Regions from separate parts of the Micromonospora sp. NPDC023869 genome, predicted to be linked through region 2. Evidence: riboswitches for the same ligand, from Rfam matches in the RefSeq annotation. Region 2 holds a riboswitch; each other region holds the start of a gene.
The links. A riboswitch is a leader RNA that binds a small molecule or an ion and turns the genes downstream of it on or off. The one in region 2 is predicted to bind S-adenosylmethionine.

Region 1 (5,159 bases), on a different contig from region 2:
CGTCATCCGACGCAGGAGCCGGACACGGATCACCGGCACAGCCGCGAGGGCATGCCGGCGGGAGCGAGAGGGGGTGACGGAGCGTGAGCACGGACGCGGTGTGCACGGTGGTCCTACGGATGCCGGCGCTGCGGCCGGACGACCACCTCCGGTTGCGGATCGTCGGCGGCGACACGCAGGACTTCCGGTACGACGAGCCGTCCGGCGAATGGACGACCACGCTCGATCCGGCGGCGCATCCCGACGGCCTCGACGGCTTCGTCGTCCTCGACGGCGACCCCCAGCTCGACGGGCCGCTGCACCTGACCGCCGCCGACCTGGCCGCCCCGACCTGCCGCCTCGACGGGCGGGTCCACTTCGCACGGCACCACGACATCCTCGTCGGCGAGACGCACGTCGCCCGGCACTTCTTCCCCGGCGACCCGGACTCCGACCAGCGCTACGACGTCATCGTCGTCGGCTCCGGCGCGGGCGGCGGCACCCTGGCGTACCAACTCGCCGAGACGCCGTGGCGGGGCGGCCGACCACCGCGCGTCCTGCTGCTGGAGGCCGGCAGCTATCTGTTCGGTACGCACACCGGCAACCTGGCCCGGTACCAACCGGTCGGTCCCGACGTGTACCCCAACATCTTCCACCACTGGGGTGCCTTCGGGCGACGGCGCTGGCGGGCCGCCGACGCCGAGAGCGCCAGGGCGCGGATCGCACAGGGCTTCAACCTCGGCGGCCGGACCCTCTTCTGGGGAGCCTCGGCGCCCCGGATGCACCGCTGGGAGTTCCGCGACTGGCCGGAGACGGTCCGCGACGAGCTGTGCGACGTCTGGTACGACCGCGCGGAGCAACTGACCCGTGTCACTCCCCTGGTCCCGTCGTCGTACCAGACGATGGTCAAGGCGAGGCTGCGGGAGTTGCCCGCGTTGGCCGAGTTCCGGCACTTCGATCCGCCGATGGCGATCGAGTACTGCGGCCCGGTTCCCGGGGCGGTGCCGGCGGGTATCTGGTCGGCGGCCGAGCTGCTGCTCAGCCGGGCCATGCAGGACGATCGCTTCGGCAACCTGCGGGTCCACCTGAACCACGAGGTGGTCGGGATCGAGCGGGCGTCGGGCGAGGTCACCGGTGTGGTCGCGTACGACCACCTGGCCGGCCGGGACCGCACCTACCGACTGGCCGACGACGGCGTGGTGGTGCTGGCCGCCGGCACGGTCGGCTCTGCCGCCGTCGCGCAGTCGTCCGGCCTCGCCGAGGACAATCCGCTGGTCGGGCGCGGCATCACCGACCACCCGATCCACGTGATCAAGTTCTGGGTGCGGCAGGGCGGCGACTGGTACAGCCGGTTCGACTCCAGCAAGACCGTCTCCCGGCACCTCACCGACGTCACCGACACCGACCCCGCGCATCCGTACAGCGTCACGCTGGACCTGGGCGCGAACCTCAACCAGTTCCGCTTCGTCAACGCCCTGGAGTTCACCGGCGCGAACCTGGCCACCGTCGACGGGAAGATGCCGGGCGAGCTGGTGTTCATGGTCGAGGCGCCGCTGGTCGAGCAGAACGCCGTCACCCGGACCGAGACCCGGCCGGACGGCGTGAAGCCCGCCGCGCTGCCCACCATCCGCATCCATCCCAGTCCGCGCGCCCACCAGGTCCAGGACGCCCTCGACACGATCACCGCCGATGTCGTGTCCGCCTTCGGAGGCGAGGTGTACGAGCAGCTCTGGGCTCCGCTCGGCGGCGTGTCGCACGAGGTCGGCACCATGCGGATGGGTCGCGGCACACCGGGCCGGGAGCGGCCGGGGGTGGTCGACGAGGACCTGCGCGTCGTCGGCCACCGCAACCTCTATGTCTGCGACCTGTCCGTCTTCCCCAACTCACCGGCGGCCAACCCGACGCTGACGTTGGCGGCGCTGGCCATGCGCCTCGCCGCCCACCTCAGCACCTGACGACTCACCGCCCCCGGGGCGTGTTGATCACCTCGCGTAGCCCGTGCAGGAGTCGGTCGACGTGCTCGGCGGTCGTGCCGATGCCGATGCTGGCCCGGATCGCATACCCGTCGGTGGGGCGGCCGAGCCGCGCGGCGGCGTCGGCCAGCAGCTTCCGGCTGAGCGGGTGGGCGCAGAACAAGCCGTCGCGTACGCCGATCCCGTGCTCGGCGGAGAGCCGGTGGGTGATGTCGGCTGCCTGCCGGTCGGCGACGGTGAAGCTGACGATGCCGACCCGGTTGTGGTCGGCGTCGAACGTGCGCAGCTCCGCCACCTGCGGCAGGGCGCCGAGCCCGTCGCGCAACCGGGTCAACAGCTCCTGCTCGTGGCGGGCGAGAACGTCCGGCGCGGCGGCGGAGATCGTGGCGCATGCGGCGGCGAGCGCCACCGCGCCTAGCAGGTTCGGTGTGCCGGCCTCGTGGCGCGCCGGGCCGGTCTGCCACTGCACCTCGGCGGGCTCGTCGCCGACGTGCCTGGTGGCTCCGCCACCGGACAGGTACGGGTCGGCGGCGTCGAGCCAGTCGGCGCGGCCGGCCAGGACTCCCGCGCCGAACGGCGCGTACAGCTTGTGCCCGGACAGCGCCAGGTAGTCGATGTCGGCGTCGGCCATGGAGACCGCGCGGTGCGGGGCCAACTGGGCGGCGTCGACGACGATCCGCGCGCCGTGCCGATGCGCGATCTCCGCGATCTCGGCTATCGGCCAGACTTCTCCGGTGACGTTGGACGCGCCGGTGACCGCCACCAGCACCGGCCCCGCGCTGCCCAGGTCGGCCAGTGCACGGGTCAGCCCGGACGTCACCTCGGGCAGGTCGGTGGGCACCGGCAGTCGGTGCACGTTCGGCCAGGCCAGGAGGTTCGCGTGATGTTCGCCGGCCCAGGTCACCACGGTGGTGTGCGCTGGTAGGGCCCGGGCGAGCAGGTTCATCGCATCGGTGGTGTTCCGGGTGAAGATCACGTGGTCGTCCGGCCGGATGTCGAGGAAGTCCGCAACGGTCTGACGGGACTGCTCGTATGCCAGCGTGCATCGGCGCGAGGCGGTGCCGGCGCCCCGGTGCACGCTGGCGTACCAGGGCAGCAGCTCGGTGACCGCGGCGGCGACCGCGGCGAGACAGGGTGCGGTGGCGGCGTAGTCGAGGTTGGCGTACGCGACGGTGGTGCCGTCGGAGAGGCGGACGGGAAGGTCGTCGCCGAGCACGGCAGGAGCGATCGTGGGCACACTGGTCCTTCGTGACGGTGGACCCGTGCGGGTCCGCGCTTGCCTCTCCGGCGATCGCCGGCGGCCTGGTCCTCACCCGGAGGCACCCCACCGCGGATGTACGAGGGTTGCCGGTCAGCAGGCCGGGGCCTTGACGCTGACACTCATGACCGCTGCCGATGCTGCCACACCGGCGAGCGTCTCCGCCAGAGCGCTTCGCGCACCCGGCACGTCCCTGTTCGTACGACACCGGATGGTCCCATGAGTCGTCCCTCCCGGCGCGGTGTGGCAGGTGTGCGGGAGGGAGGGGATAGCCTGCCTGCGGTGTCCGGCGACCGCGCGTGACCGGAGGAGTCGATGCTTCGATGACGGCAGAGCGGCCGATGCCGACCCAGGAGGACGTGCTCGGGTACTTCGACAGGCTGTCGAACTGGGGTCGGTGGGGCGACGACGACGAGCTCGGCACGCTCAACCACATCACCGACGACGTCCGGTTGGCGGCGGCGCGGGCCGTACGCCACGGCCGGAGCGTGTCGTGCGCGTGGGAGGTCGCCGTGCCGGGAGAGATGGAGCGGTCGACGACGGCGTGCCCGTGCGCCGCCGACATGCCGGGTGCCGAGAACATGCCGCCCGCCTTCCACGCCGACCGACGCTGGGGCTTCTCGGCCGAGCGGCTCAGCCTCTCGTTCCACGGCAACACCGTCACCCACCTCGACTCGCCGTGTCACATCTTCTGGGACGGCGTGATGTACAACGGGCGGTCGCACGCGTTGGTGGACGCCGCCACGGGTTCGGCGTGGGCGGCCGTCACGGCGGCGGCGAACGGGATCGTCACCCGTGGTGTCCTGCTCGACGTGGCGAGGGCCCGGGACGTGCCGTGGTGGGAGCCGGGGCAGGCCGTGTTCCCCGAGGATCTCGAGGAGGCCGAGCGCCGGCAGGGCGTACGGGTGGGGTCCGGCGACGCGGTGCTGTTGCGGACCGGCCGTGGCCGGGTCCGCCACGAGGGCGGTACGGCCGGCGGTGTCACCCAGGCCGGCTGGCACGCGTCCTGCCTGCCGTGGCTGCACGAGCGCCAGGTCGCACTGATCGGCGCGGACACTCCGCAGGATGTCCAGCCGTCGGGATACGACGACGTCTTGATGCCGGTGCACGCCGTGAGCCTCGTGGCGATGGGTCTGTGGCTGCTCGACAACTGCGACCTGGAAGCGTGCGCGACGACCGCCACCGACCTCGGTCAGTGGGACTTCCAGCTCGCCGTCGCGCCGATCCGCCTGGCCGGGACGTCCGGCAGCCCGGTCAACCCGATCGCCACGTTCTGACCAGTACGCCGTCGGCGGCGCGCTGATCCCAGCGCGCCGCCGACAGGGGACGGGTGTCGCGAACAGGCTCGGTCGGTCAGCGCGTGGTGGCGCGGGCCGCTCTGTCGATCAGATCGGCCACCGCACGCGGCTGCGAGACCGTGACCGCGTGGGAGGCCGTGATCTCGACGGTGTGCGACCCGGCCCGCTCGGCCATGAAGCGCATCGAGTCGGCGGGGATGGCCAGGTCCTGCGTGGTCACCATGAACCAGGACCGGATGGACTTCCACGCCGTCCTGGTGGCCGTGTCGTCCAGCGCGGCACTGGTGATCGGCCGCTGGGTGACGGCCATCAGATCGGTGACGTTCCGTGGGACGTCGGCTGCGAACACCCGCCGGAACTGCTCCTGCCTGATGTAGAGGTCGGTGCCCGTACCAGCGCCCGGGATCGACACCGGCACGGAGTCCAGGGCCGGGCCCAGTTGCCCGCCCGGGAACTTCGCGGCCAGGGCCGAGGTGCTCTCCCCCTGCTCCGGGGCGAAACTCGCGATGTAGACCAGTGCGGTGACGTCGGTGTCGCCGTCGGCGGCCTCGCTCATCACCGATCCGCCGTAGGAGTGACCGGCCAGCACGATCGGGCCTCGCACGCTGTCCAGCACACTGCGCAGGTGTTCCGCGTCGGCGTGCAGGCCGC
Region 2 (5,159 bases):
ACGCGGGTGCGGCTTGACCACCACCGGGTTGCCGGTCACCAGGGACGCGAACAGTCCGGGGTACGAGTTCCAGGTCGGGAACGTGTTGCAGCCGATGACCAGGGCGACGCCGCGCGGCACCACGTGGAACGTCTTGGTCATCCGCAGCGGGTCGCCCTTGCCGGCGGCCTTCTCCCAGGCGGCGGTCCCGGGGTGCCGGGTCATCTCCGCGTACGCGTAGGCGACGGCCTCCAGCGCCCGGTCGAGCGCGTGGGCGCCGCCGGCCTGGAACGCCATCACGAACGCCTGCCCGCTGGTGAACTGCACGGCGTTGGCCAGTTCGAAGACGTGCTTGTGCAGCCGGGCGAGGATCTCCAGGCAGACCCCGACCCGCGCCTGCGGACCGGCGTCCCGCCACGCGGGCAGCGCCGCGGACGCGGCGGTGACGAGTTGGTCGGCGGTGGCGTGCGGGTAGCGGACGTCCAGCGGGACGCCGAACGGGCTGGTCTCCGTGGCGACCCGGTCGCCGTCGCCCGGCTGGTCGAGCGGGAAGTCTCCACCCAGGTACGCCTCGAAGGCGGCCTTGCCGTCGGCGGCCGCGGTCTCGCCGTACACCCGGGGGCTGGGTGATTCCGGATAGGCGGACCAGTACCCGCGCTCCGTGATCGCGGTCAGCGCGCGGTCGAGGGTGTCGGCGTGCCTGTCGTAGAGGGGGTGCGGGGTCTCCGTCATGCCCGCCATCATGCAACAGGAAGCCCCGGGATCAGTAGGGGCGTGTCACACCTCAGACGTCGAGCTGCCAGTTGCTCCACCGGTCCATCACCCGGAAACCGAGCTGCTCGTTGATCGTGATCATGTGATCGTTGCTGTCCGCGTTGAAGGTGTCGATCACCTGGACGGCGGGCTCGTGGGCGAGCAGGTGACGAAGGTTCTCGATCTTCGTGAGCAGACCGAGGCGACGCCCCCGGTGCTCCGGGTCGACGATGGTGATCTGTTGGAAGGCGTGCCAGTCAGCGGTCGGTGACATGTCGAGCAGGGTCCAGGCGACCAGTCGACCGGACTCCCGGTGCCGTACGCCCGCGTGGTAGCGCCGCTTGCCGCGCGCTTCGAGCGCCCGCTCGGTGCCGCGTACCCGCTCCGCGTCGACCTGCTCGGGCTCCCACGCCAGGTCACCCATGGGCGCGTCGGCCAGCAGTCGCCCGTCCAGGTACGCGACGTCGGCGATCAGGTCGTCCGGCGTGTTCCCGCGCCAGAACAGCACCTCGTAGCCGGTGGCCCGGGACCGGGCGTCGGCGAGCAGCGTGTCCAGTGCGGCCTGGTCCAGCTCGGCGACGTGCAGTCGCCGCCGTACGTCGGCCAGGGCGTCGACCGCGCCGACGGTGGCGGCGAACCGGGTGGCCGGGGCGGGTTGGTCGGGATCCTCGCGCAGGTGCGCCCGGCTCATCGCGCTGACCCGTTTGCGTCCGCGCTCACGCAGCAGGCGCAGGCCGCGCTCGAACAGCGCCCGACCGACTCCCCGGCGGCGATGGTCCGGATGCACGACGAGTTCGGCGGAGGCGTTCTCGGTGTTGTCCAGCTGCGGCAGGTCGAGCAGCAGGTAGCCGGCGGGGACGCCGTCGACGTGGGCCAGCAGGGCGAGCGTCTCGGTGCCCGGCATCGGTTGGTGGAACAGCGAGGCGAACCGCTGCCGGCTGAACGGGGGGTAGTCCGGCAGGTCGGTGGCGGAGTAGTCGGCGCCGACCCGGAACGCCTGCTCGATGGCCGACTCGTCGTCGGCACCGAAGGAGGTGATGGTGATGGCCATGTCCGCAGCCTGCGCGACGACGAACGAAGGGGCCAGCGATTATTCGCCGGCCCCTTCGGAAAGCTTGGTCGGGAGGGACGATCGCACAACGCCTCCGGCGCTGGGTCGTAAAGACTGAAAGTCTACGGCGAAACGCCCTCCCGCACGAAGCATCTTGCGCCGCCCGGTTCCTGCCGTCAAGTACTCGACGGCGTGTTTTCTGCACTCACCGCTAAAAGCCCGTTACCCGGCGGATCGGTCGGCGTGCACCATGCCACCCGGTCGACGGGCTCGCGGTGTGCCTCAGCCGAGCAGTCCGGCGTCGCGGGCGGCCCGCAGCGACGGCTTGATCCGGTGGGTCGGCCCGACCTCGCCCGCGACGGCGTCGAGCGTCTTGAGCCCCTCGCCGGTGTTGTAGACCACCGTCTCCGCGGTCGGGTCCAGCTTCCCGGACTCGACCAGCTTGCGCAGCACCGCGACGGTCACCCCACCGGCCGTCTCGGCGAAGACCCCGGTGGTACGCGCCAACAGCCGCACGGCGGCCCGGATCTCGTCGTCGTCGGCGTAGTCCATCCAACCGCCGGTCCGGCGTACCGCCTCCAGGGCGTACAGGCCGGCGGCCGGGTCGCCGATGTTGAGCGACTTGGCGATCCCGGTCGGCTTGACCGGGGTGATGGTGTCACCGCCGCCGTGCAGGGCGGTGGCGATCGGGTTGCACCCGGCCGACTGGGCGCCGAAGACCTTCCATCCGCCGGCCGGCGCCTCGACCAGGCCGATCTCGACCAGCTCGCTGAACGCCTTGTCGACCTTGGTGAGCAGCTCACCGGAGGCCATCGGGATGACCACCTGGGCCGGGATCCGCCAGCCGAGCTGCTCGGCGACCTCGTAGCCGAGCGTCTTGGAGCCCTCCGCGTAGTACGGCCGGACGTTGACGTTGACGAAGGCGGTGTCCTCGAACTCGTCGGTCTCCACCAGCTCGCCGCAGAGCCGGTTCACGTCGTCGTACGAGCCGTCGATGGCGACCAGTTCACCGCCGTAGACGGCGGTCGTCACGACCTTGCCCTGCTCCAGGTCACTGGGGATGAAGACCACCGACGGGGTACCGGCCCGGGCCGCGTGGGCGGCGACGGAGTTGGCCAGGTTGCCGGTGGAGGCGCAGGCGAACCGGGAGAAGCCGAGTACCCGGGCGGCGGTCAGCGCGACCGAGACGACCCGGTCCTTGAACGAGTGGGTGGGGTTGGCGCTGTCGTCCTTGATCCAGAGCGGGCCGGTGATGCCCAGCTCGGCGGCGAGCTGGTCGGCGGCGACCAACGGCGTAAAACCGGGGTCCAGGGTGACCCGGGTGGCCGGGTCCTGGCCGGCGGGGAGCAGCGCCGCGTAGCGCCAGATGTTCTGCGGGCCCGCCTCGATCTGCTCGCGGGTCACGGTGGCGAGGGCCGCCGGGTCGTAGTCGACCTCCAGCGGGCCGAAACACTCGTAACAGGCGTGCTGTGCGGCCAGCGGGTAGCGGGCGGAACAGGCACGGCAGACCAGGGCGCGGGCGGGGCTGGCGGTGGTGTCGATTCCGGGGGCGAGCGTCGACGTCATGTCCGAGTCCTCTCATCTTCCCCCACATCGCACTCTGCGGCGGGGACGGAATTGGCACCTGCCCCACGGGACGCTCAGCGATGAGCGCGTGGGGTGGTTGCCGGGGCGTCGTCGGGCCGTATCCCTCAGCCCCTCTGGATGAGGTATTCAGTTGTGCCGCCGAGTCTAGGCAATCCCGGCGCGCTCGTCAGCGTTCGATCTCAGCCTGTGAGCGATTCCTCACCGCCGTCACCGCCTGAAAGACCGCGACGACCCTGGACCGGAGGAGCTCCGGCGGTGCCGGAGGAGACCCGGTCCAGGGTCGCGCACGAGCGTCGGCCTGGTCGCCGCACCAGCCGGATCAGGCCGGTACGGACCTGCGTTCGGCCGCCTTCACGTCCAGCGCGGCCCCGCTGCGCTGGCGCAGCAGGTTGTCCACCGCCCAGCTACCCGGACCGAGCACCGCGATCAGCAGGAACGACCAGCAGAACAGCACGGACAACTCGCCGTGGTTGCGCAGCGGCAGCAGCGCCTCGGGCTGGTGGACGACGAAGTAGGCGTAGGCCATCGAGCCCGACGCCACCAGTGCCGCCGGCCGGGTGAAGAGGCCGACGAGCACGAGGGCGCCGCAGACGGCCTGGATCAGCGCGGCCCACCAACCTGGCCACGTGCCGAGCGGGACGGCTTCACCGCTCCCCCGGGCACCGCCGAAGACGCCGAATAGGGACGACAACCCGTGGCAGAGAAACAGCAGGCCGATGACCATGCGGAACAGGGACAGGGCCGGCCCGCCGAACCGGTCAGTACGCATTCCGGAACCTCCATTGTGGATGGACGAGGGCATCCAGAATGCGGGACTGATAAATATTTGTCGATGCAATCTCTTCCTTTGGGAACGCTCCCACATCGATGGTAGCGACTGGAACTTCCAAAGAAACCCCCCGCGACGATGATCCTTTCGGTCACTCTCGGTAAGTTCCCCTGTACACGGTCGACACATGACGGCAACATGTTGCGCCCACACCGGCCGGAGCCGGCCATCCAGCCGGGTCTGGAGGCGGCCACCTTCGTCCCACCAGCCGGTACGCCGAGCGGTACCCGGTCCCGCGATGCCGCCACGGGGGATCGCGGAACCGACCGGCGCGGCGGCTCTACGACGGCGAGGGGGCACGGATCACCGTCCGGGTGGTCCCCGGGGCGGCAGGGATCGCCTCGGGCTTCGACGCCCCACCCCGGCCGCTGGTGCTGGCACCGGGCGACGCGGCCGGGGCGGCCGTGATCTGGCGCAACCTGGTCGACGATCCGACCGTGGTCGCCACCGACGCCGCGCGCCTGGAGATCGCTTCGGTGACCGGACAGCCGGCGCAGGACCTCGACATGGAGGGGCCGATCGACCTCGGCAACACCGGCCGGATCGGAGTCAGCGCCTGGAAGGAGCGAACGGCGTCGACGCCGACGCCAGCCGACCGGACGGACGGCGGCGTCGACGCCGCACTCAGCTGGTGATGTCCTTGCGGGTGAAGCGCCAGAAGGCGAGCCCCCAGAAGAGGGTGGCGTAGCAGATCGCCGAGATGGCGCCCCGGACGATGTCGTCGGTCTGCACGGGCGTGGAGAGCAACCCCAGCCAGGCGGTGCTGTAGTGGGTCGGCAGGAACGACCGGATCGCGCCGAGCGCGGTGATCTGGTCCAGGATGCTGGAGAGGATCCACAGCAGCACCGCACCGCCCACCGCGCCCAGCGCGGCGTCGGTGACCACCGAGAGCAGGAACGCCAGACCGGCGACGACCAGCAGCACCACCGCCAGATAGCCGAGCACCGCGAGCAGGCGGAG
Region 3 (5,159 bases), on a different contig from region 2:
GTGCTCGGCCGACTCGAAGATCGAGGCCGGCTCGCCGGCTTCCAGCACCACACCGGCGTCCATGAACGCGACGGTGTCGGCGACCTCGCGCGCGAAGCCCATCTCGTGGGTCACCACCACCATGGTCATGCCCTGCGACGAGAGGTCCGCCATCAACGTCAGCACGCCCTTGACCAGCTCCGGGTCCAGCGCCGAGGTGGCCTCGTCGAAGAGCATCACCTGCGGCTGCATGGCCAGCGCCCGGGCGATGGCCACCCGCTGCTGCTGCCCGCCGGACAGGTGCGCCGGCCGGGCGTCGGCCTTCGCCGCCAGCCCCACCCGGTCCAGGTGGGTACGCGCCACCGCCACCGCCTCGTCCTCGCCGAGCTTGCGGATGCGCCGCAACGCGACGGTGATGTTGCGCAGCACGCTCATGTGCGGAAACAGGTTGAACTGCTGGAACACCATGCCGACCCGCTGCCGCAGGGCGTCCGGGTCGTCGCGCAGCACGCTGCGCCCGTCCAGCAGCACGTCACCCCTGTCCGGTTCGAGGAGCCGGTTGACGGTCCGCAGGAGCGTCGACTTGCCGGACCCGGACGGGCCGATCACGCAGGCGGTCGCGCCGCGTGCGACGTCCAGGTCCACCCCGCGCAGCACCTGGTGACGGCCGAAGGCCAGGTGTACGTCGCGCAGGCTCAGACTGACCGAGGTGCTCATCGTTGGTTACCTCCGGCGGCGCCGGGCAGCGCCAGGTCGAGGTCGTCGGGGTCGTCACCGGCCGGTCCGGTCGCCGGGCGGCCGTGCCGCAGCCGCCGGTCGATCCAGTTGACGACGTGCGTCAGCGGCACGGTCAGCGTCAGATAGAAGAGCCCGGCCAGCAGCAGCGCCGACTGGTTGCCGGTGTTGGCCGCGTAGTCCTGCCCGATCCGGAACAGCTCCCGCTGGCTGGCCAGCAGACCGAGGAAGTAGACCAGGCTGGAGTCCTTGATCAGTGCGATGAGCTGGTTCACCCAGGCCGGCAGGACCCGCCGGACACCCTGCGGGATCACCACCACCCGCATCGCCTCCCACCAGGAGAAACCCAGCGCGCGGGCGGCCTCCACCTGAGTGGCCTCCACCGACTGGATGCCGGAGCGGAAGATCTCTCCGATGTACGCCGCCGCGATCAGCGACAGCGCCAGGATCCCCAGCGGGTACGGGTTCGGTCCCCACACCTGCATGCCCAACGGTGCCAGACCGACCCCGATCAGCAGGATCGTCGCCGCCGCCGGCAGGCCCCGGAACACGTCGGTGTAGACCCGGGCCGGCCACCTCAACCAGCGGGTACGCGAGATGCCCGCGACGGCCAGCACGATGCCCATGGCCGAGCCGAGCAGGGCGGCGGTGACCGCCAGGATCAGCGTGTTCGGCAACCCGACGGTGATCATCTCGGGCAGCGCCTCGCGCATCGACTCCCAGTCGAAGAACGTCTCCCACAGGGTGCGCAACGGATCCACGGTCAACCTCCGCCCTACTCGCTCGTCGTCCTACCTCAGGAGGCGGCCGGCGCCGACACGTCGCCGCTGCCCGGGGTGAAGTCGGCCGGGATCGGCCGACCCGGGTAGTACTGCTCCTGCAGGCGGGTCCAGGTGCCGTCGGCGATCACCTCGTCCAGGGCCCGGTTCAGCGCCTCGCGCAGCGGGTCGTTGCCCTTGGCCACGGCGTACGCGGTGGGTGCCGGGCTGAGTTCCTTCGCCGCGACCTTGATCCTGCCGCCGCTGTCGGCGGCGGTCTTCTCACCGATCTCGGCCGGGGCGATCCAGGCGTCCGCGGTGCCCGCCTTGAGCTGGTTGATCGCGCCGTTGTAGTCCGGCACCCGCACCGGGTCGAGGCCACGCCCGGTGGCGTAGTCGTCCTGGACGGTGCCCTGCACGACCACCACCCGCTTGCCGGACAACTCGTCGAAGCTCGCCAGCGTCGAACCGGCGGGCACGTCGAGCCCGAAGTACCCGAAGTCGTAGCCGTTGCCGAAGTCGACCGTCTTCTTCCGCGCCTCGGTGATCGTGATCGAGGAGCTGCCGACGTCGAACTTGCGGTTGTTGACCTGGGCCAGAAGCCCGGAGAAGTCGGTGCCGACGAACTCCACCCGCAGCCCGAGCTTGTCGGCGGCGGCGACCAGCAGGTCGTTGTCGAACCCGGTGAACTTGCCGTCCTTGAGATAGACGTTCGGCGGCGCGTCGGTGAGCGTGCCGGCCCGCAGCACCCCCGGCTGGAGCAGGTTGTACGGGTTGTCGGCGGGGTCACCGTCCGAGCCGCAGGCGGTGAGGGCGGTGGCGGCGAGCACGGCGGTGACGCCGACGGCGGCGGCCCGGGTCAGGGCAGGAAGGAAGCGCACAGGTGTCTCCTGATGAGCGGCGGCGGGCACGCACGTGCCACACCGACGGTCCGCCGTGGGACGGACCGCGAAGGATGGGAACGAACGGGGTGGTCGTCCGACCGGGTGGGGTCGGCGGCCGGGTGGCGACGCGGTCAGCTACACGCGGCGCTGCACACCCGCATCATGTCGACGTGCCGACGCCGGGTCAGGTCCCGGCAGGCAACCGGTCGATCGGGGTACGCCATGGTTCTCCTCGAGGTCGTGATGACCTGGGACACCAGGCCACGCTTGCACCGGAGGTCGCTCCGATGCCTGGTCCTCACCCGGGGCACCCCTGCGCGGACGAGGGTTGCCGGCCAGCGAGCCGGGGCTTGACGCTGGCGCTCTTGACCTGTCGCCGAGGCTAGCAGCCGGTGACGGGGCAGCGTCCACCCGTTATGACGACCCTCACGCGAGGTGTTGCCCGCCGCCCGCGTGATCCCTTACGGTCTGCTCAGCGGTGGGCGGTGCGGTCCGCATCCGACCCGACACCGCCGGTGGTCCGTCACGCGGACCGGGGAGGTGGAAACCCCGGGCCCCGCGCACGTGGCGGTCGGGACCGGCGGGCGAACCCCGACCGGCGGTCGGCGCGTCGAGGCGCCGGACCGACGGTGTCCGGGGGCGCGGACACCCACCGGGAGCACCCGTGTATCTCACCCCCCACGAGCAGGACCGCCTGCTCGTCCACGTGGCGGCGGACGTCGCCCGGCGTCGCCGCGAGCGCGGCCTGCGCCTCAACTACCCGGAAGCCGTCGCGGTGCTCACCGCCTTCCTGCTCGAAGGTGCCCGCGACGGGGCGACCGTGGTCGACCTGATGGCCTCCGGCCGCGCCGTCCTGAGCCGGGACGACGTGCAGGACGGCATCCCCGAGTTGCTGAGGGAGGTGCAGGTGGAGGCGACGTTCCCGGACGGCACCAAGCTGGTGACGGTGCACCACCCGATCCCGTGATCCCCGGGGAGATCCTGCCGGCGGCCCGGCCGGTGGAGATCAACGCCGGGCGTCCGGTGACCACGCTGCTCGTGGTGAACACCGGCGACCGGCCGGTGCAGGTCGGGTCGCATTACCACTTCGCCGAGGCCAACCCGGCCCTGGACTTCGACCGGGCCGCCGCCTGGGGACAGCGTCTCGCCGTACCGGCCGGGACGTCCGTGCGTTTCGAACCGGGCGTGAGCCGCACCGTGGACCTGGTGCCGCTGCGCGGCGCGCGGATCGTGCCCGGCCTGCGCGGCGAGTGCGCCGGCCCGCTGGACCCGGCCCCGACGACGGCGGTGCCCGATGGCGGCGCGCAGCGCAGCGGAGCGGCGGCATGAGCCTGGTGGAGCGGGAGCGCTACGTGGCGCTCTACGGGCCGAGCACCGGCGACCGGATCCGGCTGGCCGACACGAACCTGTTGATCGAGGTCGAGCACGACCACTGTGCCGGCGGCGACGAGGCGGTCTTCGGCGGCGGCAAGGTGATCCGCGAGTCGATGGGCCAGTCCCGGGCCACCCGGGCCGACGGCGCCCTGGACACGGTCATCACGGGCGCGGTGGTCCTCGACCACTGGGGCGTGGTCAAGGCCGACGTGGGGATCCGCGACGGGCGGATCGTCGCGCTGGGCCGGGCGGGCAACCCGGACACCATGGACGGCGTGCACCCGGATCTGGTGATCGGTCCGGCGACCGAGGTGATCGCCGGCAACGGCCGGATCCTCACCGCCGGGGCGGTCGACACCCACGTGCACTTCATCTGCCCGCAGATCGTCACCGAGGCGCTGGCCGGCGGGGTCACCACCCTGGTCGGTGGCGGCACCGGACCGGCCGAGGGGACCCGGGCGACCACCGTCACGCCGAACTCCTGGCACCTGGCCCGGATGCACGAGGCCCTGGACGCGTTCCCGGTCAACGTGCTGCTGCTCGGCAAGGGCAACACGGTCTCCGCCGAGGCGCTCTGGGAGCAGTTGCGGGCCGGTGCCGGTGGGTTCAAGCTGCACGAGGACTGGGGCACCACCCCGGCGGCGATCGACGCCTGCCTGCGGGTCGCGGACGCCTCGGGCGTGCAGGTGTCCATCCACACCGACACCCTCAACGAGGCCGGGTTCGTCGCGGACACCCTGCGGGCGATCGGCGGTCGGGCGATCCACTCCTACCACACGGAGGGGGCCGGGGGCGGGCACGCACCGGACATCATCACCGTCGCCGGGGAACCGAACGTGCTGCCCTCGTCGACCAACCCGACCCGCCCGTACACCCGCAACACGCTGGCCGAGCACCTCGACATGCTGATGGTCTGCCACCACCTGAACCCGGCGGTGCCGGAGGACCTGGCGTTCGCAGAGAGCCGGATCCGACCGTCCACCATGGCCGCCGAGGACCTGCTGCACGACCTGGGCGCGATCTCCATCATCGGCTCGGACTCGCAGGCGATGGGCCGGGTCGGCGAGGTCGTGCTGCGGACCTGGCAGAGCGCCCACGTGATGAAGGCGCGGGTGGGGGCGCTCGCCGGTGACGGTGCCGCCGACAACCACCGGGCCCGGCGGTACGTGGCGAAGTACACCATCTGCGCGGCCATGGCCAACGGGCTCGACCACGAGATCGGCTCGGTCGAGCCGGGCAAGCTCGCCGATCTGGTGCTGTGGGAGCCGGCGTTCTTCGGCGTCCGACCGCACCTGGTGATCAAGGGTGGCTTCATCGCGTACGCCCAGATGGGGGACGCGAACGCCTCGATCCCGACGCCGCAGCCGATGCTGCCCCGACCCATGTTCGGCGCGTACGGCGTCGCGGCCGCCGCCACCAGCCTGGCGTT

Region 1: it holds a riboswitch for S-adenosylmethionine, as region 2 does, so the genes downstream of both, ACZ31C_RS31700 (aminotransferase class V-fold PLP-dependent enzyme) here and thrC (threonine synthase) in region 2, are expected to answer to the same signal.
Region 3: it holds a riboswitch for S-adenosylmethionine, as region 2 does, so the genes downstream of both, ACZ31C_RS12310 (ABC transporter substrate-binding protein) here and thrC (threonine synthase) in region 2, are expected to answer to the same signal.

The regions. Positions count from the first base shown of each region.
Region 1 is NZ_JBVHKD010000020.1:48,588-53,746, forward strand. Features, by position in the region: gene ACZ31C_RS31690 (hypothetical protein) at 1-87, shown strand, start outside; gene ACZ31C_RS31695 (GMC oxidoreductase) at 84-1,934, shown strand; gene ACZ31C_RS31700 (aminotransferase class V-fold PLP-dependent enzyme) at 1,939-3,168, opposite strand; SAM riboswitch class IV at 3,220-3,340, opposite strand; gene ACZ31C_RS31705 (cyclase family protein) at 3,534-4,487, shown strand; gene ACZ31C_RS31710 (alpha/beta fold hydrolase) at 4,564-5,159, opposite strand, start outside.
Region 2 is NZ_JBVHKD010000002.1:794,358-799,516, forward strand. Features, by position in the region: gene paaN (phenylacetic acid degradation protein PaaN) at 1-711, opposite strand, end outside; gene ACZ31C_RS09435 (GNAT family N-acetyltransferase) at 764-1,783, opposite strand; gene thrC (threonine synthase) at 2,066-3,349, opposite strand; SAM riboswitch class I at 3,359-3,494, opposite strand; gene ACZ31C_RS09445 (DoxX family protein) at 3,690-4,139, opposite strand; gene ACZ31C_RS09450 (hypothetical protein) at 4,514-4,834, shown strand; gene ACZ31C_RS09455 (ABC transporter permease) at 4,824-5,159, opposite strand, start outside.
Region 3 is NZ_JBVHKD010000003.1:395,952-401,110, forward strand. Features, by position in the region: gene ACZ31C_RS12300 (amino acid ABC transporter ATP-binding protein) at 1-696, opposite strand, end outside; gene ACZ31C_RS12305 (amino acid ABC transporter permease) at 693-1,475, opposite strand; gene ACZ31C_RS12310 (ABC transporter substrate-binding protein) at 1,511-2,353, opposite strand; SAM riboswitch class IV at 2,615-2,727, opposite strand; gene ACZ31C_RS12315 (urease subunit gamma) at 3,021-3,323, shown strand; gene ACZ31C_RS12320 (urease subunit beta) at 3,320-3,685, shown strand; gene ACZ31C_RS12325 (urease subunit alpha) at 3,682-5,159, shown strand, end outside.